Regions from separate parts of the Nocardioides kongjuensis genome, predicted to be linked through region 2. Evidence: riboswitches for the same ligand, from Rfam matches in the RefSeq annotation. Region 2 holds a riboswitch; the other holds the start of a gene.
The links. Region 2 has a riboswitch for glycine ahead of gcvT (glycine cleavage system aminomethyltransferase GcvT). Riboswitches for the same ligand answer to the same signal wherever they lie in the genome.
Positions count from the first base shown of each region.

Region 1: linked by a shared signal. The riboswitch ahead of gcvP (aminomethyl-transferring glycine dehydrogenase) and the one ahead of gcvT (glycine cleavage system aminomethyltransferase GcvT) in region 2 are both predicted to bind glycine.

Region 1 is NZ_JACCBF010000001.1:1,334,425-1,348,625, forward strand. It holds gene BJ958_RS06335 (DUF881 domain-containing protein) at 1-197, shown strand, start outside; gene gcvH (glycine cleavage system protein GcvH) at 208-597, shown strand; gene BJ958_RS06345 (FHA domain-containing protein) at 638-1,156, shown strand; gene ftsR (transcriptional regulator FtsR) at 1,159-1,890, shown strand; gene BJ958_RS06355 (bifunctional nuclease family protein) at 1,921-2,391, shown strand; gene BJ958_RS06360 (MerR family transcriptional regulator) at 2,512-3,162, shown strand; glycine riboswitch at 3,221-3,311, shown strand; gene gcvP (aminomethyl-transferring glycine dehydrogenase) at 3,398-6,220, shown strand; gene BJ958_RS06370 (serine hydrolase) at 6,228-7,532, shown strand; gene BJ958_RS06375 (thioesterase family protein) at 7,708-8,550, shown strand; gene BJ958_RS06380 (DNA recombination protein RmuC) at 9,004-10,410, opposite strand; gene BJ958_RS06385 (formate dehydrogenase accessory sulfurtransferase FdhD) at 10,471-11,292, opposite strand; gene pepN (aminopeptidase N) at 11,289-13,718, opposite strand; gene BJ958_RS06395 (oxidoreductase) at 13,773-14,201, shown strand, end outside.
Region 2 is NZ_JACCBF010000001.1:791,380-805,580, reverse strand. It holds gene BJ958_RS03815 (hypothetical protein) at 1-35, opposite strand, end outside; gene BJ958_RS03810 (metallophosphoesterase) at 91-1,002, shown strand; gene BJ958_RS03805 (5'-3' exonuclease) at 1,027-2,028, shown strand; gene BJ958_RS03800 (nuclear transport factor 2 family protein) at 2,060-2,464, shown strand; gene BJ958_RS03795 (carboxyl transferase domain-containing protein) at 2,472-3,992, shown strand; gene BJ958_RS03790 (OsmC family protein) at 4,101-4,625, shown strand; gene BJ958_RS03785 (UBP-type zinc finger domain-containing protein) at 4,626-4,976, opposite strand; gene BJ958_RS03780 (endonuclease/exonuclease/phosphatase family protein) at 4,999-6,216, opposite strand; gene BJ958_RS03775 (SDR family NAD(P)-dependent oxidoreductase) at 6,304-7,830, opposite strand; glycine riboswitch at 7,916-8,011, shown strand; glycine riboswitch at 8,012-8,114, shown strand; gene gcvT (glycine cleavage system aminomethyltransferase GcvT) at 8,169-9,287, shown strand; gene gcvH (glycine cleavage system protein GcvH) at 9,324-9,698, shown strand; gene lipA (lipoyl synthase) at 9,695-10,624, shown strand; gene BJ958_RS03755 (L-serine ammonia-lyase) at 10,624-12,006, shown strand; gene BJ958_RS28935 (diguanylate cyclase domain-containing protein) at 12,113-13,561, shown strand; gene BJ958_RS03745 (TetR/AcrR family transcriptional regulator) at 13,485-14,081, opposite strand; gene BJ958_RS03740 (oxygenase MpaB family protein) at 14,133-14,201, shown strand, end outside.

The DNA.
Region 1 (14,201 bases), 540 kb from region 2:
TCGAGGCGCCCTACAGCATCGTCGCGATCGGTGAGCCGGGTGCGCTCGCCAACGCGATGACCTTCGCCCTGGGACCCAAGAAGCAGCTCGAGGAGGACGGCGCCACGGTCAGCGTCCAGCAGCTGCGCACGGTCGACATCGAATCCGTCGTGCGACGCGACCGGCCTTCGTATGCCGTTCCGGACCAGGGGCAGTAGCCTTCGGGCCATGACGAACCCCGCGGACCTGAAGTACACCGTCGAGCACGAGTGGCTGCGGCAGCCCGGCGAGAGTGCCGGCTCGGTGCGGGTCGGGATCACCGACTACGCCCAGGACGCCCTCGGCGACATCGTCTACGTCTCGCTCCCCGAGGTCGGCGCGACCGTCACGGCCGGCGACTCGTGCGGCGAGCTCGAGTCGACCAAGTCGGTCAGCGACGTCTACGCCCCGGTCACCGGTGAGGTCGTCGCCGTCAACGAGGCGCTCGACGCCACGCCCGAGCTGGTCAACACCGATCCCTACGGCGCCGGCTGGCTCTTCGAGGTCGTCCCCGCGGACGCCGGCGACCTCGACGGACTTCTCGACGCTGCGGCGTACGAGGCCCAGCTCGACAACTGATCCGGTAGGTTCGTAAGAGACCCACCGTGAGGAGCAACTGATGCCGTTCTGCACCGCCTGTGGTCGGCAGAACCCCGATGACGCCCGCTTCTGCTCGCAGTGCGGGACCCGCCTGGTGGCGCCGGAGCCGGCGCCCCTGACCGACGCCACCGCGACGATCCAGTTCGGTGGCGGAGCGAGCGCCGGCGCGGGCGTCGAGACCTCCGACCGCGCCCTGAGCCCCGTCGACGCAGCGGCGGTCGACGCCCTGCCGGTCGGCCACGCCCTGCTCGTCGTCCAGAAGGGGCCGGGCTCGGGCAGCCGGTTCCTGCTCGACGCCGACGAGGTCACGGCCGGCCGTCACCCGGAGAGCGGGATCTTCCTCGACGACGTCACGGTCTCGCGCCGCCACGCCGTGTTCCGCCGCGACGGCGACACGTTCACCGTGGAGGACGCGGGCAGCCTCAACGGCACCTACGTCAACCGGGACCGGATCGAGAAGGTCCAGCTCAAGGACAGCGACGAGGTCCAGGTCGGCAAGTACCGCCTGGTCTTCTTCGCAGGCCACGAGAGCGCCTGAGCATGACCGCTGCCGTCGCTCGGGGCGAGCGGGAGCCGCGGCTCAACATCGGCCAGGTGCTCGATCGGCTGCGCGCCGACTTCGAGGACATCAGCATCCCCAAGATCCGCTTCCTCGAGTCGGAGGGGCTGGTGAAGCCGGAGCGCACGCCGGCCGGCTACCGCAAGTTCTCCGAGGCCGACATCGAGCGGCTGCGCTACATCCTGCGGATGCAGCGCGACCACTACCTGCCGCTCAAGGTCATCGGCGAGCACCTCGACGCCATCGACCGCGGGCTGACCCCGCCCGAGCCCGAGCCCGTCGTGCCGACCGTGCCGACCGTCGCGCTGGGTGCCGACGGGCTGCCGGCGCCCGAGTCGTTCCGCCGTACCGACCGGTTGCGGCTCTCGCGCAAGGAGCTGATCAAGGTGGCCGAGATCGACGAGGACCTCCTGGGCCAGCTCGAGTCGTTCGCCCTCATCAGCCCCTCGCCGACCGGGCACTACGACACCGACGCCCTGGTGATCGCGCAGACCGCACGCGAGCTGGCCGACTACGGCATCGAGCCGCGTCACCTGCGCGCCTTCCGCACCGCGGCCGACCGCGAGGTCGGGCTGATCCAGCAGGTCGTGACCCCGCGCAAGGGGCGCGACGCCGGTGCGAGCGCCCGGGCGGAGGAGGCGGTCAGCGAGATCGCCGCCCTCTCGGTGCGCCTCCACGCGACTCTGGTCAAGGCGGGCCTGCGCCGCATCTGAGCGGCTCGATCGACGCAGTAGGCTGGACGCATGCGCGAGGTCGACGTGATGGGTGTCCGGGTGGAGATGCCCTCCAACCAGCCGATCGTGCTGCTCCGGGAGGTCGCGGGGGACCGCTACCTGCCGATCTGGATCGGCGCGGTCGAGGCCACCGCCATCGCCTTCGCCCAGCAGGGCGTCGTCCCTCCGCGACCACTGACCCACGACCTGATGCGCGACGTGCTCACCGCGACCGGCAACGAGCTCAGCGAGGTGCGGATCACCGACGTCCGCGAGGGCGTCTTCTACGCGACCCTGGTCTTCGCCTCCGGTGTCGAGGTGAGTGCGCGTCCCTCCGACTCGATCGCGCTCGCCCTGCGCACCGGTACGACGATCTACTGCTCCGAGGAGGTCCTCGCCGAGGCCGGTCTGGCCGCGCCCGCCGAGGAGGAGGACGAGGTCGAGGCCTTCCGCGAGTTCCTCGACCACGTCTCGCCCGAGGACTTCGGCGCCGAGGGTTGAGCCCCGGATCCCGAGGGGGGTCAGCTGTCAACCTCAGGCTCAGGTTGAGGGTTTTCGGCGACACGCCCGGCGACGTCTTTGACCGGCCCGACGCCGCGGACGTACCTTGAGGGAGTCGAAATGACAGCAGTGCAATCCCCCTTGCCTGAAGCGCCGCGACCTGGAGGTTCCGTGAACGAGCAGCAGCCCGAGAAGGTCGGTCAGGACGTGACCGCGGCGACTGCTGCCGCGGAGGAGCAGGGCCTCCTGTTCACCGACGACGTCTCGCCGCTGCCCAGCGACCTCGGCTACCGCGGCCCGACCGCGTGCAACGCCGCCGGCATCACCTACCGCCAGCTCGACTACTGGGCCCGCACCGGCCTGATCGAGCCGAGCGTGCGCGGCGCCAAGGGCTCCGGCTCGCAGCGTCTCTACAGCTTCCGCGACATCTTGATCCTCAAGATCATCAAGCGGCTCCTCGACGCCGGGATCTCGCTGCAGAACATCCGCACCGCGGTCAGCCACCTGCGCGAGCGTGGCACCGACGACCTGACCCAGGTCACCTTGATGAGCGACGGCGCCTCGGTCTACGAGTGCACCAGCAACGACGAGGTCATCGACCTGCTGCAGGGCGGCCAGGGCGTGTTCGGCATCGCCATCGGCGGCGTGTGGCGCGAGATCGAGGGCACGCTGGCCGAGCTCCCGAGCGAGCACGCCAACGTCGCGGAGCAGACCGGCCCGGTCGCCGGCGACGAGCTGGCCGCGCGCCGCGCTGCGCGCCACGTCGGCTGACGACCGAACGGACGAGGACGGCCGTACAGGCGTCGTACCTGTAGGCTGTTCCTGCTGTTGATGCTGCACGGGAGAGTCAGGCCCCGTGCCTGCGCCGAAGGGGCAATCCCTCCCCGGAACCTCTCAGGCGCCAGGACCGTGCGGAGCAGGCAACTCTGAAGGCGCAGTGACGCGCCGACAGAGGGGGAGGGCTCGATTCATTTCATCGACCCCGACCCGAGGAGCACCTCTGCTCATGAGCGCACCCTTCGTCAACCGTCACATCGGCCCGGACGACGCCCAGGTCGAGACCATGCTCGACCGCCTCGGCCACGCATCGCTCGACGCCCTGATGGACGCCGCCGTCCCGAAGTCGATCCGCTCCACCGACCCGCTGGGTCTGCCGGCCGGGGTCGACGAGGAGACGGCGGCCGCCGAGCTCCGCGCACTCGCCGGCACCAACGTTCCCGGCGAGTCGATGATCGGTCTCGGCTACCACGCCACCGTCACCCCGGCGGTGATCCGTCGCAACGTGCTCGAGGACCCGAGCTGGTACACCGCCTACACGCCGTACCAGCCGGAGATCTCTCAGGGCCGGCTCGAGGCGCTGATCAACTTCCAGACCATGGTCGCCGACCTCGCCGGCCTGCACACCGCCGGCTCCTCGCTGCTCGACGAGGGCACTGCCGCGGCCGAGGCGGTCGCGCTGGCCCACCGTGCCAACCGCAAGGCCGCCGGTCCGTTCGTCATCGACGCCGACGCGCTGCCGCAGACCATCGACGTCGTCGCGACCCGCTGCGAGGGCCTCGGCATCGAGATCCTCGTCGCCGACCTGACCGACGGCCTGCCCGAGGGCCCGGTCTCCGGCGTCCTCATCCAGTACCCCGGCGCGTCGGGCCGCGTGGCCGACATCAAGCCGGTCATCGACGCCGTCCACGAGCACGGCGGCCTGGCCGTCGTCGCTGCCGACCTGCTCGCGCTGACGCTGCTCGAGGCGCCCGGCGCGCTCGGGGCCGACGTCGTCGTCGGCTCGGCCCAGCGCTTCGGCGTACCGCTGTTCTACGGCGGCCCGCACGCCGGCTTCATGGCCGTGCGCGAGGGCCTCGAGCGCCAGCTGCCCGGCCGCCTGGTCGGTGTCTCCGTCGACGCCGAGGGCCACCTCGCCTACCGGCTCGCGCTGCAGACCCGTGAGCAGCACATCCGCCGGGACAAGGCGACGTCCAACATCTGCACCGCGCAGGTGCTGCTCGCCGTCACGGCGGGCATGTACGCCGTCTACCACGGTCCGGACGGGCTGCGGGCGATCGCCGGCGACATCCACGGCCTGGCCCGGCGCGCCGCCGCATCCCTCGCGGCCGCCGGCGTCGAGGTCGTCAACGAGACCTTCTTCGACACCCTCAACGTCCGGGTGCCCGGCCGCGCCGAGGCCGTCGTCGCCGCCGCTCGCGAGGCGTCGATCCACCTGCGCCTCGTCGACGCCGACACGGTCGGTGTCTCCTTCGGCGAGACCGCCCGCGAGACCACGCTGGCCGCCGTCCTCGGCGCCTTCGGCGTCACCGAGGTGTCGGCCGAGGGCGACGCGGGGCTGCCCGAGGACCTCGAGCGGACCACCGAGTTCCTCACCCACCCGGTGTTCAACACCCACCACAACGAGACCTCCATGCTGCGCTACCTCGCGCGGCTCTCGAACCGCGACTACGCGCTCGACCGCGGCATGATCCCGCTCGGCTCCTGCACGATGAAGCTCAACGCGACCACCGAGATGGAGCCCATCTCGCTGGCCGGCTTCGCCAACCTGCACCCCTTCGTGCCGGCCGCCGACGCCGACGGCTACCGCCAGCTGATCGACCAGCTCGAGGGCTGGCTCGCCGAGGTCACCGGCTACGACCGGGTCTCCATCCAGCCCAACGCGGGTGCCCAGGGCGAGTACGCCGGCATGCTGGCGATCCGCAACTACCACCGGGCCAACGGTCAAGGACAGCGGGACGTGTGCCTGATCCCGTCCTCCGCGCACGGCACCAACCCGGCCTCGGCCGTGATGGCCGGCATGAAGGTCGTCGTGGTCAAGGCCAACGACGACGGCACCGTCGACCTCGCCGACCTGCGCGCCAAGTGCGAGCAGCACTCCGAGACCCTCGCCGCGATCATGGTCACCTACCCCTCGACGCACGGCGTCTACGAGGAGACCATCACCGAGCTGTGCGACCTGGTCCACGAGCACGGCGGCCAGGTCTACATCGACGGCGCGAACTTCAACGCGCTGCTCGGGTACGCCGCTCCCGGCAAGTTCGGCGGCGACGTCTCGCACCTCAACCTGCACAAGACGTTCTGCATCCCGCACGGCGGCGGCGGCCCGGGCGTCGGCCCGGTCGCGGTGCGCGCGCACCTGGCGCCGTACCTGCCCACCCACCCGCTGCACCCCGACGCGGACCGGCGCGAGGGCACCGGCGCGATCAGCGCGGCTCCGTTCGGCTCGGCCGGCATCCTGCCCATCTCCTGGGCCTACATCCGGATGATGGGCGGCGAGGGCCTGACCCGCGCCACCGCCGTCGCGGTGCTCTCGGCCAACTACGTCGCCGCCCGCCTGGGCGAGCACTTCCCGGTGCTCTACCGCGGCGAGTCCGGCCTGGTCGCCCACGAGTGCATCCTCGACCTGCGCCCGATCACCGCGGCGACCGGTGTCTCGGTCGACGACGTCGCGAAGCGGCTCATCGACTACGGCTTCCACGCCCCGACCATGTCGTTCCCGGTCGCGGGCACGCTGATGGTCGAGCCGACCGAGTCCGAGGACCTGGCCGAGCTGGACCGGTTCTGCGACGCGATGATCGCCATCAAGGGCGAGATCGACCGCGTCGCCGCCGGTGAGTGGGCCGTCGACGCGTCGCCGCTGCACCACGCCCCGCACACCGCCCGTACGCTCGTCGGCGAGTGGGACCGCTCCTACTCCCGCGAGGTCGCCGTCTTCCCGGCCGGCATCTCGCCCGACAAGTACTGGCCGCCGGTGGCGCGCATCGACCAGGCGTACGGCGACCGCAACCTCGTGTGCGCCTGCCCGCCGTTGGACGCCTACGCCGAGTGATCCGTCGGTGACGTCCTACGACGACGCGCTGGCGTCGCTGCAGGCCGCGGGTCGGCTGCCGTCGGTCTCGGCGGCGGTCGCCCGCGGCGGCACGCCGGTCTGGCAGGGCTGCGTGAGCGTCCTGCCGGACCGGGAGGTGACCAGCGCGTCGTCGTACCGGATCGGGTCGATCACCAAGACCCTGACCGCCGTGCTCGTGATGCAGCTGCGCGACGAGGGGCGGCTCGCTCTCGACGACCCGATCGGGCGGTTCGTGCCGACGGGCTACGCGGACGCGACGGTGCACGACCTGCTCGCCCACACCGCGGGCCTGCAGAGCGAGCCCGCCGGTGCGTGGTGGGAGCGGGTCGACGGCGGCACCGTCGACGAGCTGCTCGCCGCCAACGACGGGTCCGGCCGGGTCGCGGCGGCGGGGGAGGGCTACCACTACTCCAACCTCGGCTTCGCACTCCTCGGCGAGGCGGTCGCCCGGCTGCGCGGTGCATCGTGGTGGGAGGTCGTGCAGCAGCGGCTGCTCGCACCGCTCGGGATGGGCGCCACGTCGTACCACCCACCGGCCGACCACGCGCCGGGTCGCAGCGTCGACCACTTCGCCCACACGCTCTGGGCCGAGCCTCACTCCGACACCCGTGCGATGGCGCCGGCGGGGCAGCTGTGGAGCACCGTCGGCGACCTGCTGCGCTGGGCGGACTTCCTCGCCACCGGGCACCCGGACGTCCTCGCTCCCGCGACCCTGGCGGAGATGGCCGAGCGTGCCACGCCCGCTGAGGCGTACGGCCTCGGGCTGCGGGTGCTCTCCGTCGACGGCCGCACCCTCGTCGGTCACACCGGCTCGATGCCGGGCTTCATGGCCTCCCTCTTCGTCGACCGGTCGACCCGCGACGCCGTCGTCGCGCTCACCGACGCCACCACGGGGCTGCGTGCCGACCAGGTGCCGGGACGGTTCCTGGCCGCAGGTCCCGGCAACCCGTCGGGGCCGGTGGCGCTCTGGCGTCCGTCACCCGGGGCGGTCCCGGACCGGGTCGCCGAGGTGCTGGGCGTCTGGTACTGGGGCAACACCGGCTTCGGCATCGAGTGGCGCGACGGCGAGCTGCAGGTCCACGACCTGCGCACCGGTGAGCTCGAGGAGCGCTTCCGCCCCGAGGGTGACGGCTTCCTCGGCACCGACGGCTACCACCGCGGCGAGACCCTGCACCTGCGGCGGCGCGCCGACGGGACCGTCGGGCACCTCGAGTGCGCGACCTTCATCTGGACCCGCACGCCGTACGACCCGCAGGCACCGATCCCGGGTGGTCCGGCTCCCCGGGCGTAGGCGACGCTCGCGTGTAGATTCGCGACGTCCCCGGTTCACTCCTGCTTGGGAGGATGGACGTTGCTCTGGTGACGCCTCCAAGGTGCGGTGTCGTCCCAGCGCGCCCCGCTTCCGCCGGGGCCTGGATCATGGCCCGGCGCTGAGGGCTCCGGACGACGTGGGGCATGATGCTCCCGTGAACGAGAACACGTTCCAGTTTGCCTGGTTCCAGCAGTCCGCCGCCGGCTTCGACCCGCTGCCGCTCGCGCAGAGCCTGTGGCGCGACGACCAGATGCACGGCGTCGCGGTCAGCGGTCTGCTCGCCCGAGCGCTCGAGCATGCCGTCGGCGTAGCCGGCCGCACCGACCTGGTTCCCGCGCGCTACCACGTCGACCTGTTCCGGCCGGCACGCATGATCACCACCACCGCGTCCGCCCGGATCGTCCGCGAGGGCCCGCGCCTCGTGCTGCTCGACGCCACCGTCGAGCAGGAGGGCGAGGTCGTCGCCCGCGCCGGCGCAACCTTCCTCGCCCCCTCGGGCAACGCCGCCGGCGAGGTCTGGGCCGCCCCGGGGGAGCGACCCACTCCGCCGCCCGCCGACCAGCTGCCCACGCCCGGCGAGCACCACGTCCCCTGGTTCGCCAGTGCCGCGCCGTGGTCGGACAACTTCGGCGACCACCAGAACGGCGGCCGCCACCAGACCTGGCAGACCGCCGTACCGATCGTCCTCGGCGAGGAGTGCACCCCGTTCCAGGCCGTCGCGTCGATCGCGGACGCCACGAGCATGGTCACGAACTGGGGGAGTCGCGGCGTCGAGCACATCAACACCGACATCGACCTGGCCCTGTGCCGCCGGCCCGACAGCGTCCGGCTGGGCCTGCGCGCAGCCGACCACGTCGCGTCGGACGGCATCGCCGTCGGCACGGCCGAGGTCTTCGACGCCACCGGCGTCATCGGCACCGCCACCGTCACCTCGCTCGCCAACACCCGCCGCACCGTCGACCTGTCCGGTGGGGTGGAGCCGCGCGGCGCCGTCTGAGCAGGCGCCGGAATCGTTGCGGTTTGGTCCCAAACCGCAACGATTCGGGCCATTTCCGTGCGGTCTCTGCCCAATCGGTGAGCTGATCGGTGTGGGGGTCGGACTGCTGAACGGTCTGGGTCAGCCGGTCGGGCCCGTACGCTCCGTGGTTGCGGTTTGGTCCCAAACCGCAACGATTCCGGCGATTTCAGTGCGGTCTCTGCCCAATCGGTGAGCTGATCGGTGTGGGCGGTCGGCCTGCTGAACGGTCTGGGTCAGCCGGCCGGGACCGTACGCTCCGTGGTTGCGGTTTGGTCCCAAACCGCAACGATTCCGGCCATTTCCATGCGGTCTCTGCCCAATCGTGGCCTGTCTCGGCGCCCAGACCCGACTGGCGTCCTCAGGGCGAGTGAACCCAGCCACCCGTGCCGGACCGGACCACCTCGGTACGGGCCGCGGGCCCAGCCGCGAGACTCAGCCTGCCTGCTTGTCGTCCACGATCTCGGCGTCGACCGCGAGGTCGAAGTCGAATGTGAGCTCCTCGCGCTCGAGGTCGGCGAGCGCGGAGAACTCGCTCGAGGTGAGGGCCTTGGGCGTCTCCTCGATCTCGGTCGGCGCCGGGATCGTGGCGATCGGGTCCGCGGCGTTGAGCTTGCGGGCGGCGGGGAGGACGGAGCGCTCGAGGGAGCCGGTGAAGCTGTTGTAGTCCTTCACGCTGCGCTGGATCGAGCGGCCGAGCTTGTCGACGTGCTCGGAGAGCTTGAGGATGCGGCGGTAGAGGACCTGGCCGAGCTCGAAGAGGACCTGTGCGTCCTCGGTGAGCGCCTCCTGCTTCCAGGTGAAGGCGACCGTCTTGAGCATGCCCCACAGGTTGGTGGGGGTGGCGAGCACGATGCCTTGCTTGAAGGCGTGCTCCATCAGCGAGGGGTCGACCTCGAGGGCGGCGTTGAGGAGCTGCTCGTTGGGGATGAACGCGACGGTGAACTCCGGACTGATCGCCAGACCGGTCCAGTACCCCTTCTGGGAGAGGGTGTCGACGTGGCCGCGGACCTTGCGGGCGTGGTCCTCGAGCAGGCGCTGACGCACCTCGGGCTCGAGGCCCTCGCGCTGGGCGTCCATGAACGCGTTGTAGGGGACCTTGGCGTCGATCGCCATCTGCTTGCCGCCGGGCAGGTTGATCACCATGTCGGGCCGGCGGGCTCCCGAGTCGGCCTCGACGGAGTGCTGGAGCTCGAAGTCGACGCGGTTGAGCAGGCCGGCCGTCTCGACCAGGGTGCGCAGCTGGGTCTCGCCCCACGCGCCGCGCACCGCGTTGTTCTTGAGGACCGAGGCCAGTGTGTCGGCCGCCTTGCGGGAGTCCTCAACCGAGCGCTGGGTGTGCTGGATCTGGGTCGCGAGCTCGGTGTGCTGGCGGACCCGCGCCTTCTCGAGCTCGTCGACCTTCTGCTGCATCGAGCGGAGGTGCTCGACGACGGGCGTGAGCGTCTTGAGGACCTGGGTCTGGCCGGACTCGCCCCGCTCGCGCTCCTGCTGGGCCTGGCGCTGCTGCTCCACCAGCGTGCGGTACCGGGCGCGGGCGTCGTCGACGGCGTCACGCAGCTCGTCGACGGTGGCCAGGGCGCCGGTCAGCTCGGCCTGGACGGCGGCCCGGGCCGCAGCCTCCTCGGCCAGGACGGCGGCGGTGCGGGACTCGCCCTCGAGTCGCACGCGCTCGACCTCGTGGCGCAGGTCGGCGAGCTCCGCCTCGTGGCGCGCCGCGACGACCTCGGGAGCCTCGCCCGGGGCGACCTCCACGGTGGCCGGCAGGAGCGACTGGCGCACCATCCAGCCGACCCCCGCACCGAGCAGGAGACCGACGAGGAGAGCGAGGAGGATGGCCATGGGTGCAGTCAAACAGGAGGGCCCGACAGAACTCCTCGGGCCACGCCGGGCGCCTGCGGATCAGGCGTACCGGACCGTCCGGTCGCCCTTCGTCCAGCCGTACAGCGCGAGCCCACCGGCCGCGGCCAGCCGCACCGACAGACCGGTCGGGGCGCCGACCGCGACGAGCGCGCCGATCCCGCTGGCGACCGCCTTCTGGACCAGCTCGAAACCGGCGCGGCCGCTGATGACCAGCACGGACTCGGCCGACGGTGCCCCGGCCAGGACCCGTGAGCCGACGACCTTGTCGACGGCGTTGTGCCGTCCCACGTCCTCCCGTACGGCGACCAGCCCGCCCTCCGCGTCGAAGAGCCCCGCCGCGTGGGCGCTGCCGGTGCGCTCGAAGAGCTGCTGGTGCGGCCGCATCAGGTCGGGCAGCCGGCGCACCAGCTCGGGGGAGGGGAGGGGGCCCGACCAGGGCAGCGAGGGGCGACGGGAGAGCACCTCGTCGACCTCGTCGGTCCCACACACCCCGCAGGCTGCCGACCCGGCGCTGAGTGCGTCGAGCTGGCTCGGGACCCGCGACGGCACCGCGTCGAGGGTGACGGTGACGACGTTGAACTCCTGCTCGGGCCGCAGCTCGACGTCGGTGCAGTACGCGACGCCGGCCGGACGGCCGAGACCCTCGTGGTGCACCCAACCGGCGGCCAGCTCGAAGTCGTTGCCGGGGGTCCGCAGCGTCGTCCACACCCGTCGTGCCGGGGCACCCGGCCACGCCAGCCGGATCTCGAGCGGCTCCTCGGTGAGCACCCGGTCCTCCGGCCGACGTACGTCGTCGCCGCGGTGCTCCTCGACCCGCACCCGCGTGGTCGGCCCCGGCCGCCGGGCCTTGACGCCGGTCACAGCACGGCCCGCCGTCGGCGCAGCTCGTCGAGCCGGTCGGTCAGCCGGCGTCGTACGGCGCCCGGCAGGTCGCGCTCGAGCGCGGCGACGGCGGCGGCCTCGGTGGCGTCGTCGAGGTGGGTGATGGGGAAGTAGGCCTCGACGACCTCGCCCTGCACCCAGCCCTGGTGGGCACCCATGATCGTGTCGAGCTGCTCGAAGTAGGCGGTGGCGAAGGGCGCGGTGATCTCGCGCTGGCCGGCCTGCCACAGCCCGTTTCCGGCCGCCTTGACCTCGTAGTTGGGGACCGACACCTCACCGATCGCCCGCGCCCAGGCGAACTGCTTGGCCTCGAGGGTCGGCAGCGAGGACACGGCCCGAGCGTGGTGCACGGTGGTCGTGCCGCTGCGCTCCGCCTCGAGCGCCGCGTCCAGCGCCGCCCGGTCGGTGGCCCCGAGCTCGGCGAGCCGGCGGCGGGCCTTCCAGCGCAGGTCGTTGTCGGCGACGATCCCCTCGGGCAGGTCCTCGCCCGCCGCCCAGCGCTCCAGCTCGTCGGCGTCCGCCGCCGAGAGCACCGTCGCCCGGAAGGCCGACAGCTGCAGCTCGGAGCCCACGTCCGCGGCCTCGGCCGCCCGTCGGACGGCGGCGTGGAACCGCTCCGTGGTCCCGGCCGGTGCGAGCGGCAGCACGGTCTCCAGCACCCACGGCAGCAGGTTCCGGGCGCCGTCGGAGGTGTCCTCGACGGGAGGTGCGGTCGCGAGCAGGTCGGCGACCTGGGCGGGGGTGAGCGCACCTTCGAACAGGCCCAACCGGACGCTGTTCCACATGGTCGCGCGCAGCTGCGGGTCGGTCATCGCCGGCGCCAGTGTCGGCAGCGCCGCCATGGTCAGCGCGTCGGGCGGGCTGACCGCCCAGGTCGACTCGGTGGCGTCGAGGAGCACGGGCGCGTCGCCGGCCTCGAGCGGCGTGGCCGGGCCGTCGACCACGAGCGGCCGCTGGGTCCAGCCGTCCGCACCGTGGGTGGCGACGACGAGGTCGTGGCGGCGGTCGGCGGGGTGGGCCGCGGGGGAGGTACGACGGACCACCCCGGCCCCGCGGTCGAGGTCGAGCCGGTCAGCGCCCGGCGTGAGCAGCCAGTCCTTGATGAAGCCGTCGAGGCTGGCGCCGCCGGCAGCCCGCTCCCAGCTCGCGAACAGGTCGTGCATCGTCGCGTTGCCGAACCGGTGCAGCTCGAAGTGATCGCGCACGCCACCGAGGAAGGCGTCGTCGCCGAGGCGGCGGGCGAGCTGGCGCAGCACGTTCGAGCCACGCGCGTAGGAGATGCCGTCGAAGTTCTGCAGCGCCGAGAGGGCGTCGGGCGCGGCATTGCCGGCGACGGGGTGCGTCGTCGGACGCTGGTCGGCGGTGATGCCCCACGTGCGGCGGGCGTAGGAGTCGTGCAGGGGGCCGTCGGCGTACTCCGTGGCGTCGGTGATCACGCGCAGTCCCATGTACTCGGCGAACGACTCGTTGAGCCACAGGTCGTCCCACCACTTCGGCGTGACGATGTTGCCGAACCACTGGTGCGCCATCTCGTGGGCGATGATGTTGGCCCGGAAGCTGCGGTCGGCGCGGGTGCTGGCACCTTCGAAGAGGAGCGGGTCACGCAGCGTGATGCAGCCCGGGTTCTCCATCGCACCGGCGTTGAACTCGGGCACGAACGCCTGGTGGTAGTCGCCGAAGGGGTACCGGATGCCGAAGAGCCGGTGCAGCTCGTCGAACGACTGCCGGGTCAGGGTCAGCAGCTCGTCGGCCTCGCGGTCGAGCGTCGCGGCGAGGCTCTGCCGCGAGCTCAGGCCGAGCGGGATGCCGTCGTGCTCGTCGCGGATCAGGTGGTAGGGCCCGGCCACGACGGTGACGAAGTACGTCGCCAGCGGCTGCGTCGGCCCGAGCTCCCACCGCTTCGTCGTGCCGTCACCACCGGTCTCGGCGGCCGGCGCGTTGCCGACCACCAGCCAGTCGGACGGCGCGGTCACCCGCACGGAGTAGGGCGCCTTGAGGTCGGGCTGGTCGAAGCACGCGAACACCGACGGGGCCGCGTCCATGAAGGACATCCCGTAGACGTAGGCCTTGCCGTCGACCGGGTCGACCGAGCGGTGCAGGCCCTCGCCGTCGTTGCGGAAGGCCATCGTCGCGTCGACGACCAGCTCGTGCTCGCCGGCGGCCAGGTCCAGCGCGATCCTGCCGTCCGCCAGCTGCTCGACGTCGAGCGGGTGACCGTCGAGCCGCGCGGCGTGCAGCGCCCGTGGCTTCACGTCGACGAACGTGTCGGCCCGCTCGCTGCGGAACCGGATCGTGGTGACCGAGTGGAAGGTCTCCTCGCTCGACGACAGGTCCAGCTCGACGTCGTACGACGTCACGGTGAGCACGCTCGCGCGGTGCTCGGCTTCGGCGCGGGTGAGGCTCATCCGGCCAGCCTAGAACTCAACCGGATGCACGGCGGATGTGGGAGGGTTCGGGCCATGCGTGCGTGGACCCAGGTGCCGCCCCAGCAGGGCCGGCGGTACGTCATCACCGGCTCGAACGGCGGACTCGGGCTCGAGACCGCCCGGATCCTCGGGTCACGTGGCGCCGAGATCGTGATGGCCTGCCGCAGCGTCGAGAAGGCCTCCGCCGCCGCCCGCACCGTGCCGGGCCACGACAAGGGCCGGGTCGAGGTGCGCCAGGTCGACGTCAGCTCCCTGGACTCCGTGCGGCTGTTCGCGAAGGGGCTGGAGGCCGACGGCCGCCCGGTCGACGTCCTGGTCAACAACGCCGGCGTGCTCGGCGTACCGCACTCGGTGACGCCGGAGGGCGTCGAGATGCACTTCGCGACCAACTACCTCGGCCACTTCCTGCTCACCCAGCTGCTGCTGCCGCTGCTCACCGACCGGGTGGTCGTGATCAGCTCG
Region 2 (14,201 bases):
TCCTGGGCCGCCACGCCACCTCGAGCCGAACGCATGTTCGAAGCGTAGCGGGTCGGGCCGCCCGATGCGTGAAGACCTACGCTCCTGCCTGTGGAGCCCCTCGGCCAGTACCCCGACCCGACCCACGTCGTCGCCCACCTGAGCGATCCGCACCTGCTCGCCGACGGCCTGCAGTACGGCGTCGTCGACACCGCCGCGCACCTCGAGCGCGCGCTCACCCGGCTCCGCCGGCTGCCCACACCGCCGCAGGCCCTGGTGTTCACCGGCGACCTGGCCGACAGGGGCGAGCCGGCGGCGTACCGGCGGCTGCGGGAGGTCGTCGAGCCCGCAGCGGCCGACCTCGGCGCCGAGGTGGTGTGGGTGATGGGCAACCACGACGACCGCGGCGCCTACAGCCGCGCCCTGTTCGGTGTCGACAGCGAGGAGCCGCAGGACCGGGTGCACGACGTCGCGGGGCTGCGGATCGTCGCGCTCGACACCAGCGTCCCGGGCTGGCACCACGGGGAGCTGTCCGACGACCAGCTCGCCTGGCTCGCCGACGTGCTCGACGACCCCGCACCCCAGGGCACGCTGCTCGCGCTGCACCACCCGCCGATCCCGGTGCCGATGCTGCGCCTGGCCGAGCTGATCGAGCTGCACGACCAGCCGCGCCTGGCCGAGGTGGTCGCCGGCTCCGACGTGCGCGGGATCCTCGGCGGCCACTTCCACTTCACGTGCTACTCGACCTTCGCCGGCGTCCCCGTGTCGGTCGCCTCCGCGAGCTGCTACACCTCCGAGCTCGCCCCCGACGGTCGGCTGCTCTCGGGGGTCGACGCGCACCAGGCGTTCACCCTCCTGCACCTGTACGACGACCGCGTGGTCCACTCCGTCGTCCCCGCCCACGACGCGGTCGAGGTCAGCGGCTACGGCCTGGAGATGCTCGAGCCGTTCCGGGCGCTGACGCCCGAGGAGCGGTTCGACATGGTGGCGCGCAAGGACTCGCCGCTCAACAAGGGCTCGTAGCCGCCTAGGATCGACCGGATCGCCATGAACCCCGTCCCGGACCGCACCCGCAGGCTGTTGCTCGCCGTCGACGCACCGTCGCTGCTGCACCGCAACCACCACGCACGCGCCCACACGCGGCACCGCGACCGCGGCGGCCGGCCGGCCTGGGCGCTGCACGGCATGCTGCGCCAGATCATCGAGTCGATCGACCAGTTCGCGCCGGACGCCGTGATCTTCGGGCTCGACGACCGGGTCGCGTCCGAGCGGCGCGACGCCTACCCCGACTACAAGGCGGGCCGGGCCGAGAAGGACCCGGACCTCGTCGACCAGCTGGACCGGGCCGGGGCGCTGCTCGACGCCCTGGGCATGGCCACCCTGACGCCGCCGGGCCTGGAGGCCGACGACGTCAACGCCTCGGCCGCGACCTGGGCCGGCGAGAACGGCTGGGACTGCGTGATCATCACCTCCGACCGCGACTCGTTCGCCCACATCAGCGACCACACGCGGGTGCTCCGGCTGATCAACGGCGGCATCAACGGCTCTCCCCTGCTGACCTCCGCCCACCTGCGCTCGATGTACGGCGTCCCGGCGGAGCGCTACCTCGAGTTCGCCGCGGTGCGCGGCGATGCCAGCGACAACCTGCCCGGGGTGCCCGGGATCGGCGAGAAGACCGCCGCCTACCTGCTCTCCCACATCGGCTCGATGCGTGAGATCTGGGCCGACATCGAGCACGACGAGGGCCGCTCGGTGGTCGCGGCGCTGGACGCGTGGGCGGAGGAGACCGGCGCTCGTCGTACCGGCGCGAGCGTGCTCAAGCGGCTCTCGGCGCCGGGGGCCCGGGACACCTACGAGTTCAACCTGCGGATGATGGCCGGCCGCACCGACCTCGACCTCGGCCTCACCCCCGACGTCCCGGGCACCCCCGGGCTGCTCCCCCTCGACATCGCGCGGGTCGAGCGCGTGGTCGGCCACCTCGACATGGAGTCGACGACCGCGCTCGCGCTGCGGGTGCTCACCGGGGACCCGGCCTCGGTCCCCCGTTGACACCGTGGGCGTCCGGGCGTCTCCTGCAGACATGGACGAGCGCGCGGAGTTCCTCGACTGGTTCGGCACGACGTGGCGCGCGGCCGAGACCGCCCTCCACGGCGGCGACGCGGCACCCCGCGACGGCACCTGGTCGCACCGCGCGCCGGTCACCCTCTTCGGCGCCTGGTACGACGCCACCGGGCCCGAGGCGGTGCGCGCGGTCTTCGAGACCCTGGCCGAGACCTTCGGCGGCAGTGTCGCCGCCGACGTCGAGGTGCTCGCGGCCGACGTCAGCGGCGACCTCGCCTACACCGTCCACCGCGAGCACACCACGACGCTCATGGACGGCGAGGAGCGCAGCTACGTGCTGCGCGTGACGCAGGTGTACCGCCGGGAGCCGGGTGGGTGGAAGGTCGTGCACCGCCACGGTGACGGCGGACCCACTGCGCCATGATGGCCGGGTGACCGACGCACCTGATGACGCGCCCGCGCAGGGCCTCACCGAGCTGCTCGCCCGCCGCTTCCTCACCACCGACGAGGCCCGTCCCGAGAAGGTCGCCCGGTGGCACGCCCGCGGTCGTCGTACCGCTCGCGAGAACATCGCCGACCTCGTCGACGCCGGCTCGTTCGTGGAGTACGGGCGCTTCATCACCGCCGCGCAGGAGCAGCGCCGGCCGCTGGCCGAGCTCGTCGTCGAGGCGCCCGCGGACGGCATCGTCGGCGGCACTGCCACGATCGACGGACGACCGGCCGCGGTGCTGTCCTACGACTACCTCGTCATGGCCGGCACCCAGGGCATGCGCGGGCACCGCAAGTCGGACCGGCTGATCGAGCTGATCGGCCGGATGGGCCTGCCGACGGTGTTCTTCACCGAGGGCGGTGGCGGGCGGCCGGGCGACGTCGACCTGCCGATCGTCTCCGCGCTCGACGTGGGCTCGTTCGCGCTCTGGGGCGAGCTGGAGGGCGTCGTCCCGCGGATCGCGGTCGTGTCCGGCCGCTGCTTCGCCGGCAACGCGGTGCTCGCCGGGTGCGCGGACCTGCGGGTCGCCACGCCCGACGCGAACCTCGGCATGGCCGGGCCGGCGATGATCGCGGGCGGCGGACTCGGACAGTACGCCGCCGAGGAGATCGGCCCGGTCGACGAGCAGGCCGCCAACGGCGTGATCGACGTGGTGGTCGACGACGAGGAGGAGGCCGTCGCCGTCGTACGACGGCTGCTGGGCTACCTCGACGGCCCGACCGGCTCGGGCGCGGCCGAGGACCAGACCACGCTGCGCGCGATGCTGCCGGCCAACGACCGCGAGGCCTTCGACGTGCGCCCGGTCGTCGAGGCGCTCGCCGACGTCGACAGCGTGACCTGGCTGCGCGAGGCGTGGGCGCCGGAGCTGGTCACCGCGTTCGCCCGGGTCGAGGGCATCCCGCTCGGCATCGTCGCCAACCAGTCCACCCACCTGGCCGGCGCACTGACCGCGGACGCGTCCGCGAAGGCCGCCGACTTCCTCGAGCTGTGCGAGCGCTGGGGCCTGCCGGTCGTCTCGCTCGTCGACACCCCCGGCTTCATGGTCGGCCCGGAGGCGGAGCGGACCGGCCTGGTCCGGCAGGCCGCACGGATGGTCAGCGCCGGCGCCCGGCTGAGCGTGCCCTTGGTCGGCGTCGTGCTGCGCCGTGGCTACGGGCTCGGCGCCCAGGCCATGCTCGGCGGCAGCACCCACCGCCCGCTGCTCACGGTGGCCTGGCCGGACGCCCACCTCGGCCCGATGGGCCTGGAGGGCGCCGTGCGCCTGGCGATGGCACGTGAGCTCGCCGCGCTGCCCGAGGACGAGCGCGAGGCGACGGTCGCGCGGCACACCGCCGAGCTGCGCACCCATGCCAGCGCCCTCAACGCGGCGCGGGTGTTCGAGATCGACGACGTCATCGACCCGGCCGAGACCCGCACGGTCGTCGCAGCGACGCTCAGGGCCGCGGCGGGTCGTCGAGGCTGACGCACGGTCCTCGCAGCGGCACCGGCCGGTGCAAGGCGTTCCCGGCCACCCCGCCACGACCTCGCCCCGCCCCTCGTCAAATATGAGCGTTTCACTCATATTTGATCCATGACCACCACCTCCACCAGCTCCCGCCTCAACGACGTCGACCTCGAGGCCGTCACCGGCCTGGTCCGCGCGGTCCAGGACGACCCGACCAGGGCCGCGACCACCTGGGCTGCCCACGTCACCTGGGACGGCGCCTTCGCGTCGCACGCCTCGGTGCGCGGCTTCGCCCCGACCCGCTCCGACGAGCCGCCGGCACTCGGCGGCGGCGACACCGCCCCCAATCCCGTCGAGCAGCTGCTCGGCGCCCTCGGCAACTGCCTCGCGGTCGGGTACGCCGCAAACGCCACCGTCGCCGGCATCGAGATCCGCGACCTGCGCATCGACCTGCAGGGCGACCTCGACCTCCACGTCTTCCTCGGCCTGGCCGAGGGGCATGCCGGGTTCGGCGCGATCCGCGCGAGCGTCACCCTCGACTCCCCCTCGTCCCGCGAGGAGCTGGAGGCGCTGCACACCGCGGTGCTCGCCAGCTCACCGGTGGGTCACACGCTCCGCAACGCGGTGCCGGTCGAGGTCACGCTCGCCTGATCAGTGGATGAGCTCGCGCCAGTTCCCCGGCACCCGGTCCCGCGGTCCGGGTGCGGGCTGGTCGTCGGGGTGGCTGGTGGGGGCCGCCAGCTCCGGCCCGGCGTAGTAGTCCTCGCTGGCGTAGTCCCAGAACCAGTCCTCACCCGGCTCGTAGGACTGCACGATCGGGTGCCCGCTCTCGCGGAAGTGCGCGGAGGCGTGCTGGGCGGGCGAGCTGTCGCAGCACCCGACGTGCCCGCACGCGGCGCAGCGCCGCAGGTGGACCCACCAGCCCTCGACGGCGGTGCACTCGGCACAGCCCGGGCCGCTCGGCGGGACGTCGGTCGCGATCGCGGGGATCTCCTCGGCCATGCCCCGACCCTAGGAACTCAGGTCAGGGGATGTACAGCGTCGCCTTGATCGGGTTGTGGTCGGAGGCCATCGGGGTGGCGTACCGGCCGCCGGCCAGGACCGCGATGTTCTCCCAGCTCGGCACGGTGATGCCCGGCGAGACGAAGATCCGGTCGACGTGGGTCGGCCAGGTGCTCGAGCGCGGCGGGTCGGTCTTGAACGCGTGCGCGGAGTTGAGGAACGGGTAGGTCAGGTGCGCGGCGATGTCGCTGGCGTCGGCGAAGCCGGCGCCCTCCATGACCATGCGCGGCGTGTCGGTCTGACCGCGCCGGTCGAGGCCGCGGTGCGAGTTGAAGTCGCCGAGCACGACGGTCGGCCGGCCGGGGAAGGCGCTGGTGACCCGGTTGACCACGTAGGCGGTCTCCTGCTGGCGCGTGCCGTCCGCCTTGCCGTCGCGGAGGTGGATCGCGGCGACGGCGACCTGCTTGCCGCTGGCCCGGTGCTGGAGGAGCGCCTGGCAGAACCCGTGGTCGCGGTCGCCGAACCTCTTGAAGCGGCTGCCCGTGCTGTTGTGCTTGGCGTCGACCACGTCGTACACACCGGCGCGCACGTAGAGGGTCTGGCTGTAGAGCCGGCGCTTCTTGCCCTTCTGGGTCAGGCAGGCCAGCGTGTACCCGCGCTGCGCCATGGCCTTGCCGATCCAGAGCTTCTTCTTGCCGTACTTGTGGGCGACGTGGCCCTCGACGAACACCATGATGTCGGCGTTCATCCGGTCGATGTCGGCGACGACCTGCTTCTGCCGCTTCTTCCACTTCCAGCCGCTGTTGCAGTTCGACTTCGAGCCGCAGCGCAGGTTGAAGGTGGCGGCCGTGGTCGACGTCGCGGTCGGTACGACGGCCCGCGAGGCCGGCGGGGTCACCTTGCAGCTGCGCTCGCCGCCGTTGCCCTCGAGCGTCACCGCGTAGCAGTAGGTCGTCCCGGGCACCAGCCCCGGCACGTCGGCGTGGGTGGGGCTGGCCGGCACCCGCTTCTGCACCGCGTCACCGGGGTACACGTCGGGCCCGGCGGTCGACACGAGGACCTCGTACCTGCCCGGACCGGCGTAGTCCCAGTCGAGGCTCACGGTGACGGAGCCGCCCGTCACGGTCTGTCCCGAGACCCAGGGCGCGGCCGGACGGCCGGCGGCGCTCGCCGGGGACAGCGCGGACAGCACACCGAGCGAGACGGCGAGGACGGTCATCAACGACAGCAGGCGACGCATGCCTTTACCTTCGGCCAAAGTTCGCGCGGATGCACGTCCGTACCACAAAAAGGTGATGACAGGACCGATCGGACCGTACTCAATGGCTCACCAGGGTGAGGGCTCGTAGTCCTTCACGAAGCATCCGTACAGGTCCTCGCCCGCCTCGCCGCGCACGATCGGGTCGTAGACCCGCGCCGCGCCGTCGACGAGGTCGAGCGGGGCGTGCCAGCCCTCGGCCGCGATCCGCAGCTTCTCGTGGTGCGGCCGCTCGTCGGTGATCCACCCGGTGTCGACGGCCGTCATCAAGATCTTGTCGGTCTCGAACATCTCGCCCGACGACGTCCGGGTCATCATGTTGAGCGCGGCCTTGGCCATGTTGGTGTGCGGGTGCCCGGCGCCCTTGTAGCGGCGGGAGAACTGCCCCTCCATCGCCGAGACGTTGACGATGTAGGCACGGCGGGCGCCGTTCTGCACGGCGGCACGCAGCGCGGGGCGCAGTCGCGAGTTGATCAGGAACGGCGCGATCGAGTTGCAGAACTGCACCTCGAGCAGCTCGAGCGGGTCGACCTCGTCGAGCACCTGGGTCCAGGAGTTGTTGTCCTGGATGTCGGGGATCAGGCCGCCGGCATCGATCGCGGTCCCGGCCAGGTGCGCCTCCAGCGAGGCGCCGCCCGCCTTGAGCGCGAGCGCGGTCATCGAGGCCGCGTTGTGGGCCGCGAGCGCGGCCTCGGCCGACTCCCCGTCGTGGTGCGCGACCGCCGTCGAGGACAGGGCACCGGCGATGGCGGCGGGGTGCGCCTCGGAGATCCGGTCGAAGGTGACCATCTCCGGGAGCGCCGCGACACCGAGCGACTCGGCGGAGGGCAGCGCGGTGTTCTCGCCGTCGATCAGGTGCGTGTACGCGCCCGGCAGGCGTCGTACGGTCTGGCAGGCGTTGTTGATGATGATGTCGAGCGGTCCGTCGGCGGCGACGTCGTCGGTGAGCGAGATGACCTGGGTGGGGTCGCGCAGGTCGATGCCGACGACCTTGAGCCGGTGCAGCCAGTCGGCGGAGTCCTCCATCGCGGCGAAGCGGCGTACGGCGTCCTTGGGGAAGCGGGTCGTGATCGTGGTGTGCGCACCGTCGCGGAGCAGGCGCAGCGCGATGTACATGCCGATCTTGGCGCGACCGCCGGTCAGCAGCGCACGCTTGCCGGTGAGGTCGGTGCGCTGGTCGCGCTTGGCGTGGCTCATCGCGGCACAGCGCGGGCACAGCCAGTGGTAGAACGCGTCGACGAGGGTGAAGTCCTCCTTGCAGATGTAGCACCCGCGCGCGGTGAGCAGCTCACCGGCGAAGGCACCCTGCGCGGTGGAGACCAGCGGGATGCCGGCGGTCTCGTCGTCGATCCGCATCGGCGACCCGGTCGCCGTCCTCTCGATGATGTCCTGGTCGTGCCGCTGCCGCTCCATCCGGATCTCGGCCCGCCGCTGCTTCTTGATCAGCTTGTACATGTACGACGCGGCGCGCTTCATGGTGCGCACGTCGTCGTGCTCGGGGTCGAGCAGCGGGACCTGGCGGAGGACCTTGAGGGTGATGGCGAGCTCCTCCGGGTCGATCCCGGTCAGCTGCTCGTCGGAGTCGGGGCGAGGCACCGCCCGATGGTACGGGCGCCGGCCGGCGGATGCCGTATGCTCACCCTGCGCCATGATGCGCGTCACAACTCAACATCGCGCCGTTCGAACCCCGGCGGGAGAGTCCCAGTCCCACGAGGACGGGCGCCGAAGGAGCAAATCTCCCCAAGAATCTCTCAGGCCCCCTGACCGCCGGGACGAGGCGAACTCTGGAAAGTCGGACCGGACCCACCGGCCCGCACCCACGGTGCAAGCCGCCCGACCGGGCGGTGAAGCTCTCAGGTAGCGATGACAGAGCGGGGAGGCAACCCAGCCACGAGCGCGGCGTACCGCTGCGCTCTTCACGAGGAAGCCTCCCGATGACCACACCTTCAGCGACCCCGCGGCTCACGCCGCTGCACGACGTGCATGCCGCCCTCGGCGCGTCGTTCACCGACTTCGCCGGCTGGCAGATGCCGGTCCGCTACGGCTCGGAGACCGCCGAGCACCGCGCCGTGCGCACGACGGCCGGTCTGTTCGACCTGACCCACATGGGCGAGGTCGAGCTGGTCGGCCCCGGTGCCGGCGCCGCGCTCGACCACGCCCTGGTCGGCCGCCCGTCCGCGATCGGCGTCGGCCGCGCGCGCTACTCGATGATCTGCGCCGAGGACGGCGGCATCATCGACGACCTCGTCGTCTACCGCCTCGCCGAGGAGCACTACCTCGTCGTCGCGAACGCCAGCAACGTCGCCGTCGTCGCGCCCGAGCTGGTCGCCCGCGCCGAGGGCTACGACGTCACCGTCACCGACACCTCGACCGACTGGGCGCTGATCGCGGTCCAGGGCCCCGCGTCGGCGGAGATCCTCGCCGGTCTGACCGAGCTCGACGTCCCGTCGCTGAAGTACTACGCCATCGACGCGGGCACGGTCGCCGGCATCGACGTGCTGCTCGCCCGCACCGGCTACACCGGCGAGGACGGGTTCGAGGTCTACTGCAGGCCCGGCGACGCCGCCGCCGTCTGGGACGCGCTCAGCACGGCCGGCGAGTCCCACGGCCTGGTCCCCGCCGGCCTCGCCTGCCGCGACACCCTGCGCCTGGAGGCCGGGATGCCGCTCTACGGCCACGAGCTGGACCGCGACACCACGCCGTACGAGGCCAACCTGGGCCGCATCGTCGTGCTCGACAAGCCCGAGGGCTTCGTCGGCCAGGCGGCGCTCGCCCAGCGCAAGGAGGAGGGCCCGCGGCGCACGCTCGTCGGCCTGGTCTCCACCGGTCGCCGCTCGCCGCGTGCGGGCTACCCGGTCGTCGACCCGGCCACCGGCGCCGAGGTCGGCGTGGTCACCAGCGGATCGCCCTCCCCCACGCTGGAGAAGCCGATCGCGATGGCCTACGTCCCGCCGGCGCTCGCCACCCCGGGCACCCGGGTCCAGGTGTCGCTGCGCGGCACCCTCGAGGACGCCGACGTCGTCGAGCTCCCGTTCTACAAGCGCAACAGCTGACCCAGCGACACCCCACCGACTTCGAGGAGAGACACCATGAGCAACCCCACCAACCTCCAGTACACCGCCGAGCACGAGTGGATCGCCGTCGACGGTGACAACGCCAAGGTCGGCGTCACCGCGTACGCCGCGGACGCCCTCGGCGACGTCGTCTACGTCGACCTGCCGGCCGTCGGCAGCACCGTCACCGCCGGCGAGTCCTGCGGCGAGCTGGAGTCGACCAAGTCGGTCAGCGACCTCTACGCGCCCGTCACCGGCGAGGTGGTCGAGGTCAACGAGGCCGTCGACGCCGACCCGAGCCTGGTCAACAGCGACCCGTTCGGCGAGGGCTGGCTGTTCGTCGTCAAGGTCAGCGCGAACGGCGAGCTGATGGACGCCGCGGCGTACGACGCACTGATCGCCTCGGCATGACGGCCGTCGTGCCGGAGGGGCGCAAGCTCCTCCGGCTGGAGGTCCGCAACGCGGAGACCCCGATCGAGCGCAAGCCCTCGTGGATCCGCACCAAGGCGGTGATGGGCCCCGAGTACCGCGGCCTGAAGAAGCTGGTCCAGTCCGAAGGCCTGCACACCGTGTGCGAGGAAGCCGGCTGCCCCAACATCTTCGAGTGCTGGGAGGACAAGGAAGCCACCTTCCTCATCGGCGGCGACCAGTGCACCCGACGCTGCGACTTCTGCCAGATCGACACCGGCAAGCCCCAACCCCTCGACCGCGACGAACCCCGACGCGTCGCCGAGTCCGTGCAGACCATGGGCCTCAAGTACGCCACCATCACCGGCGTGGCCCGCGACGACCTGCCCGACGGCGGCGCCTGGCTCTACGCCGAGACCGTCCGCGCCATCCACGACCTCAACCCCGACACCGGCGTGGAGAACCTGGTCCCCGACTTCAACGGCGACCCCTCCCTGCTCGCCGAGGTCTTCGAGTCCCGCCCCGAGGTCCTGGCCCACAACGTCGAGACCGTCCCACGCATCTTCAAGCGGATCCGCCCCGCGTTCCGCTACGAACGCTCCCTCGACGTCCTCACCCAGGCCCGCACGTTCGGACTGGTCACCAAGTCCAACCTGATCCTCGGCATGGGCGAGACCCGAGACGAGGTCTCCCAGGCCCTCCGCGACCTCCACGACGCAGGCTGCGAGCTGGTCACCATCACCCAGTACCTGCGCCCCAGCGTGCGGCACCACCCCGTCGAACGATGGGTCAAGCCCGAGGAGTTCGTCGAGCTCGCCACCGAGGCCGAGGAGATCGGCTTCGCCGGCGTGCTCTCCGGACCACTCGTGCGCTCGTCCTACCGTGCAGGACGGTTGTACCGTCGAGCCATGGAACTCAGGAGCCAGTGATGGCGCTGAGCGTCTTCGATCTCTACTCGATCGGCATCGGGCCGTCGTCCTCGCACACGGTCGGCCCGATGCGCGCGGCGCACACCTTCGCCGCCGGCCTCGCGGCCGACGGGGAGCTGCCGCGCGTCGCGCGCGTGCGGGCCGAGCTGTTCGGCTCGCTCGGCGCGACCGGCCACGGGCACGGCTCGGTCAAGGCCGTCATCCTCGGGCTCGAGGGTGACGACCCGGCGACCACCGACACGGCGACCTACGACGCCCGGGTGGCGGCCATCCTCGAGCGCGAGCAGCTCCGGCTCGCCGGCGAGCAGGTCATCGCCTTCGAGGCCGACGACGTCGTCATGCACCGGCGCCAGTCGCTGCCGGCGCACCCCAACGGCATGGTGTTCACGGCGTACGACGCCGACGGGGCCGAGCTGCGCGCCCGCACCTACTACTCCGTGGGCGGCGGCTTCGTGGTCGACGACACGCAGGTGGGTGCCGACCGGGTGGTCGTGGACGACACGGTGCTGCCGCACCCGTTCACGACCGGCGGCGAGCTGCTCGCTGCCTGCCGGGCGGCCGGGATGAGCGTCTCCGACGTCATGCTCGCCAACGAGCTGACCTGGCGCAGCGAGGCACAGGTGCGAGAGGGCCTGCTCGAGATCTGGCGGGTGATGGCGGCGTGCGTCGAGGAGGGCTGCCACCGTGAGGGCGTCCTGCCCGGTGGGCTCAAGGTGCCGCGACGCGCCCCGGAGCTCTACGCCACGCTCTGCGCGACCGGGAGCGACGACCCGCTCGACGTCATCGACTGGGTCAACCTGTTCGCGCTGGCCGTCAACGAGCAGAACGCGTCCGGGGGCCGGATCGTCACCGCGCCCACCAACGGCGCGGCCGGCATCGTGCCGGCGGTGCTGCACTACTGGGTGCGCTTCGTCGCCAAGGACCTGCCCCGGGAGCAGGTCGACGACGGCATCGTCCGGTTCCTGCTGACCGGCGCGGCGATCGGCATCCTCGCCAAGATGAACGCCTCCATCTCGGGCGCGGAGGTGGGCTGCCAGGGCGAGGTCGGCTCGGCCTGCGCGATGGCGGCCGGAGCGTTGTGCGAGGTCCTCGGCGGCTCCCCGGAGCAGGTCGAGAACGCCGCCGAGATCGGCATCGAGCACAACCTCGGCCTGACCTGCGACCCGGTCGGCGGTCTGGTCCAGATCCCGTGCATCGAGCGCAACGCGATCGCCTCGGTGAAGGCGATCAACGCGGCCCGGCTGGCCATCCACGGCACCGGCTCGCACAAGGTCAGCCTCGACAAGGCGCTCAAGACGATGCGGGAGACGGGTCGCGACATGAAGACCAAGTACAAGGAGACCTCGCGCGGCGGCCTGGCCGTCAACGTCATCGAGTGCTGAGGACCCCGGTCCCTCTCGTCGCACGGGCCTCACCAGACTGCTTCGGTCGTCGTACCCCCTGCCGATGTGCCCCGTGAGCGCAGTCGATGAGAGGGGAGCACGAGCCGTGGCACGACGCGTCTTCCGGGCCGTGCTGCCCGGGGTCGGGTTCGCGGTGGCGTACGCCCTGGCCATCCTCGCCGGCCGGGCGAGCCGGGTCGACGGCAGCGAGGTGTCGCTCGTGTGGCCCGCGGCCGCGGTCGCCGTCCTGTGGGGGCTGCATGCACGCGACCTCCCGCGCGTGCAGGCGGCGCTCCACTGGTCCGGCCTCGCGGCACTGACCTTCGGCGTCAACCTGACGACCGGCGCGCCGGTCGGCCTGTCGGCCTGGTTCACCGGCGTGAACCTCGTCCTGGCTGCGGTCGCGGCCACGGCCCTCGGGTACGGCGGTCGCCCCGCGGTCCTGCGCGACCCCGCCGACCTCGGCCGGGTGACGGCCGCCGTGGCGGCGGGAACGGTCTGCGCAGCCGCGCTCGCGACAGCCTTCTTCGCCCAGCAGGGCCACCACGACCTCCTCGAGACGTTCGCCCTGTTCGCCGTCCGCAACGGAGTCACCGCTCTCGTCGGCCTGGTGGTCGTCCTGCGCCTGCGCGACGCCCAGTGGCGCCGGCCGCACTTCACGACCGCGCGCGTCGTCGAGACCGTCGCCTGCGCGAGCGTGGTGGTCCTCGTGTTCGTCCGGGTGTTCTGGGTCAACCCCGGGAACCCGACCGCCTTCGCCGTGATGCTCCCGGCGCTGTGGGTCTCGCTGCGCTACACGACCACCACCAGCACGCTCTTCGCGGCGGGCGCCGGCCTGGCGATCCTGACCGGCACCCTCCTCGACCACGGGGTGCTGCAGGACCTGCCCCCGGAGCGTCAGGCGCTGCTCGCCCAGGGCATGGTCGGCAGCGTCACCCTCGCCGTGCTGACCCTGGCCCTGTTCCGGGACTCGCGCAACGAGCTGATCGCCGAGCTGCGCGACCTCGCCCTGCGCGACCCGCTGACCGGGCTGGCCAACCGGACACTGCTCAACCAGCGGCTCGAGGAGCTCCTGCGCCGCGACCCGCCGGAGACGGTCGGCGTGCTGCTCCTCGACCTCGACGGGTTCAAGCTGGTCAACGACGCCTGGGGCCACGACGAGGGCGACCTGCTGCTGGTCGAGATCGCCCGCCGGCTGACCGAGGTGGCCCGCCCCGGCGACACCGTGGCCCGGCTCGGGGGCGACGAGTTCGTCGTGCTCTGCCCCGGGCTGGGCGACCCGGCCGAGCTGGAGCTGTGCGCCGAGCGGGTCCGCAAGCGGGTCGCGCTCCCCTACGGCCAGGCCTCGGACGCGCCGTACGACCGGATCACGGCCAGCGTGGGCGCCGCCGTCTCCGAGCGCACCAGCACGCCCCGCTCGCTGCTCGCGGCCGCCGACCGCGCGATGTACGACGCCAAGCCCGCCGGCGGCGCCGGGCTCAGAGACCGGGAAGCACGCGGCGCACGATGGCCAGGAGCGCCTCGCGCAGCAGCAGGTGGGCCTGCTCGCGGCTGAGCGTCGCCTCCCTCGACCACTCCCTGATCGCGCCCCGCGCCAGCTCCCCGAAGGAGCGCACCACGGCCCGCGCAGCCAGGTCCTGCGGGTCACCGCCGACCATCTCCAGCACCCGGCCCGCCGCCAGGGTTTGCGCCTGGTCGAGGATCGCGCGGACCTCGGCGTCCTCCCCCACGCCCTCGGCCGCACGGACGGTCAGGTACGTCGCCCGCTCGGGCGTGATCGAGCCGAGGAACCAGTGGACGGCCGCGTCGACGCGCTCGGTCAGCGAGCCCGTGGGCAGCGGGACGTCCTCGAGGGTCGGGAGCAGCGACGCGCGTCGTACGACCTCCAGGTAGAGGGTCCGCTTGTCGCCGAAGTAGTGGTTGAGCAGGCCGCGCGCGACGCCCGCCTCGTGGGCGATCCGGGTGGTCGACACCTCGGCGTACGACTGTGCGGCGAACAGCCGCTCGGCCGCCACCAGGATCTGCTCGCGCCGCTCGTCGGGGGCGAGGCGCTGGCGTCGGGCCGTCTCGGTCATGGCCCCAACCTACTATTGGCACTCTGCCAACAAAAGGCTAGCGTTGCCGCCATGGCGACCAGCTCCCCGGTTCCGAAGGTCCGCGACCTGCCCGTGCCTGCCGGCTTCGACATGCGCGAC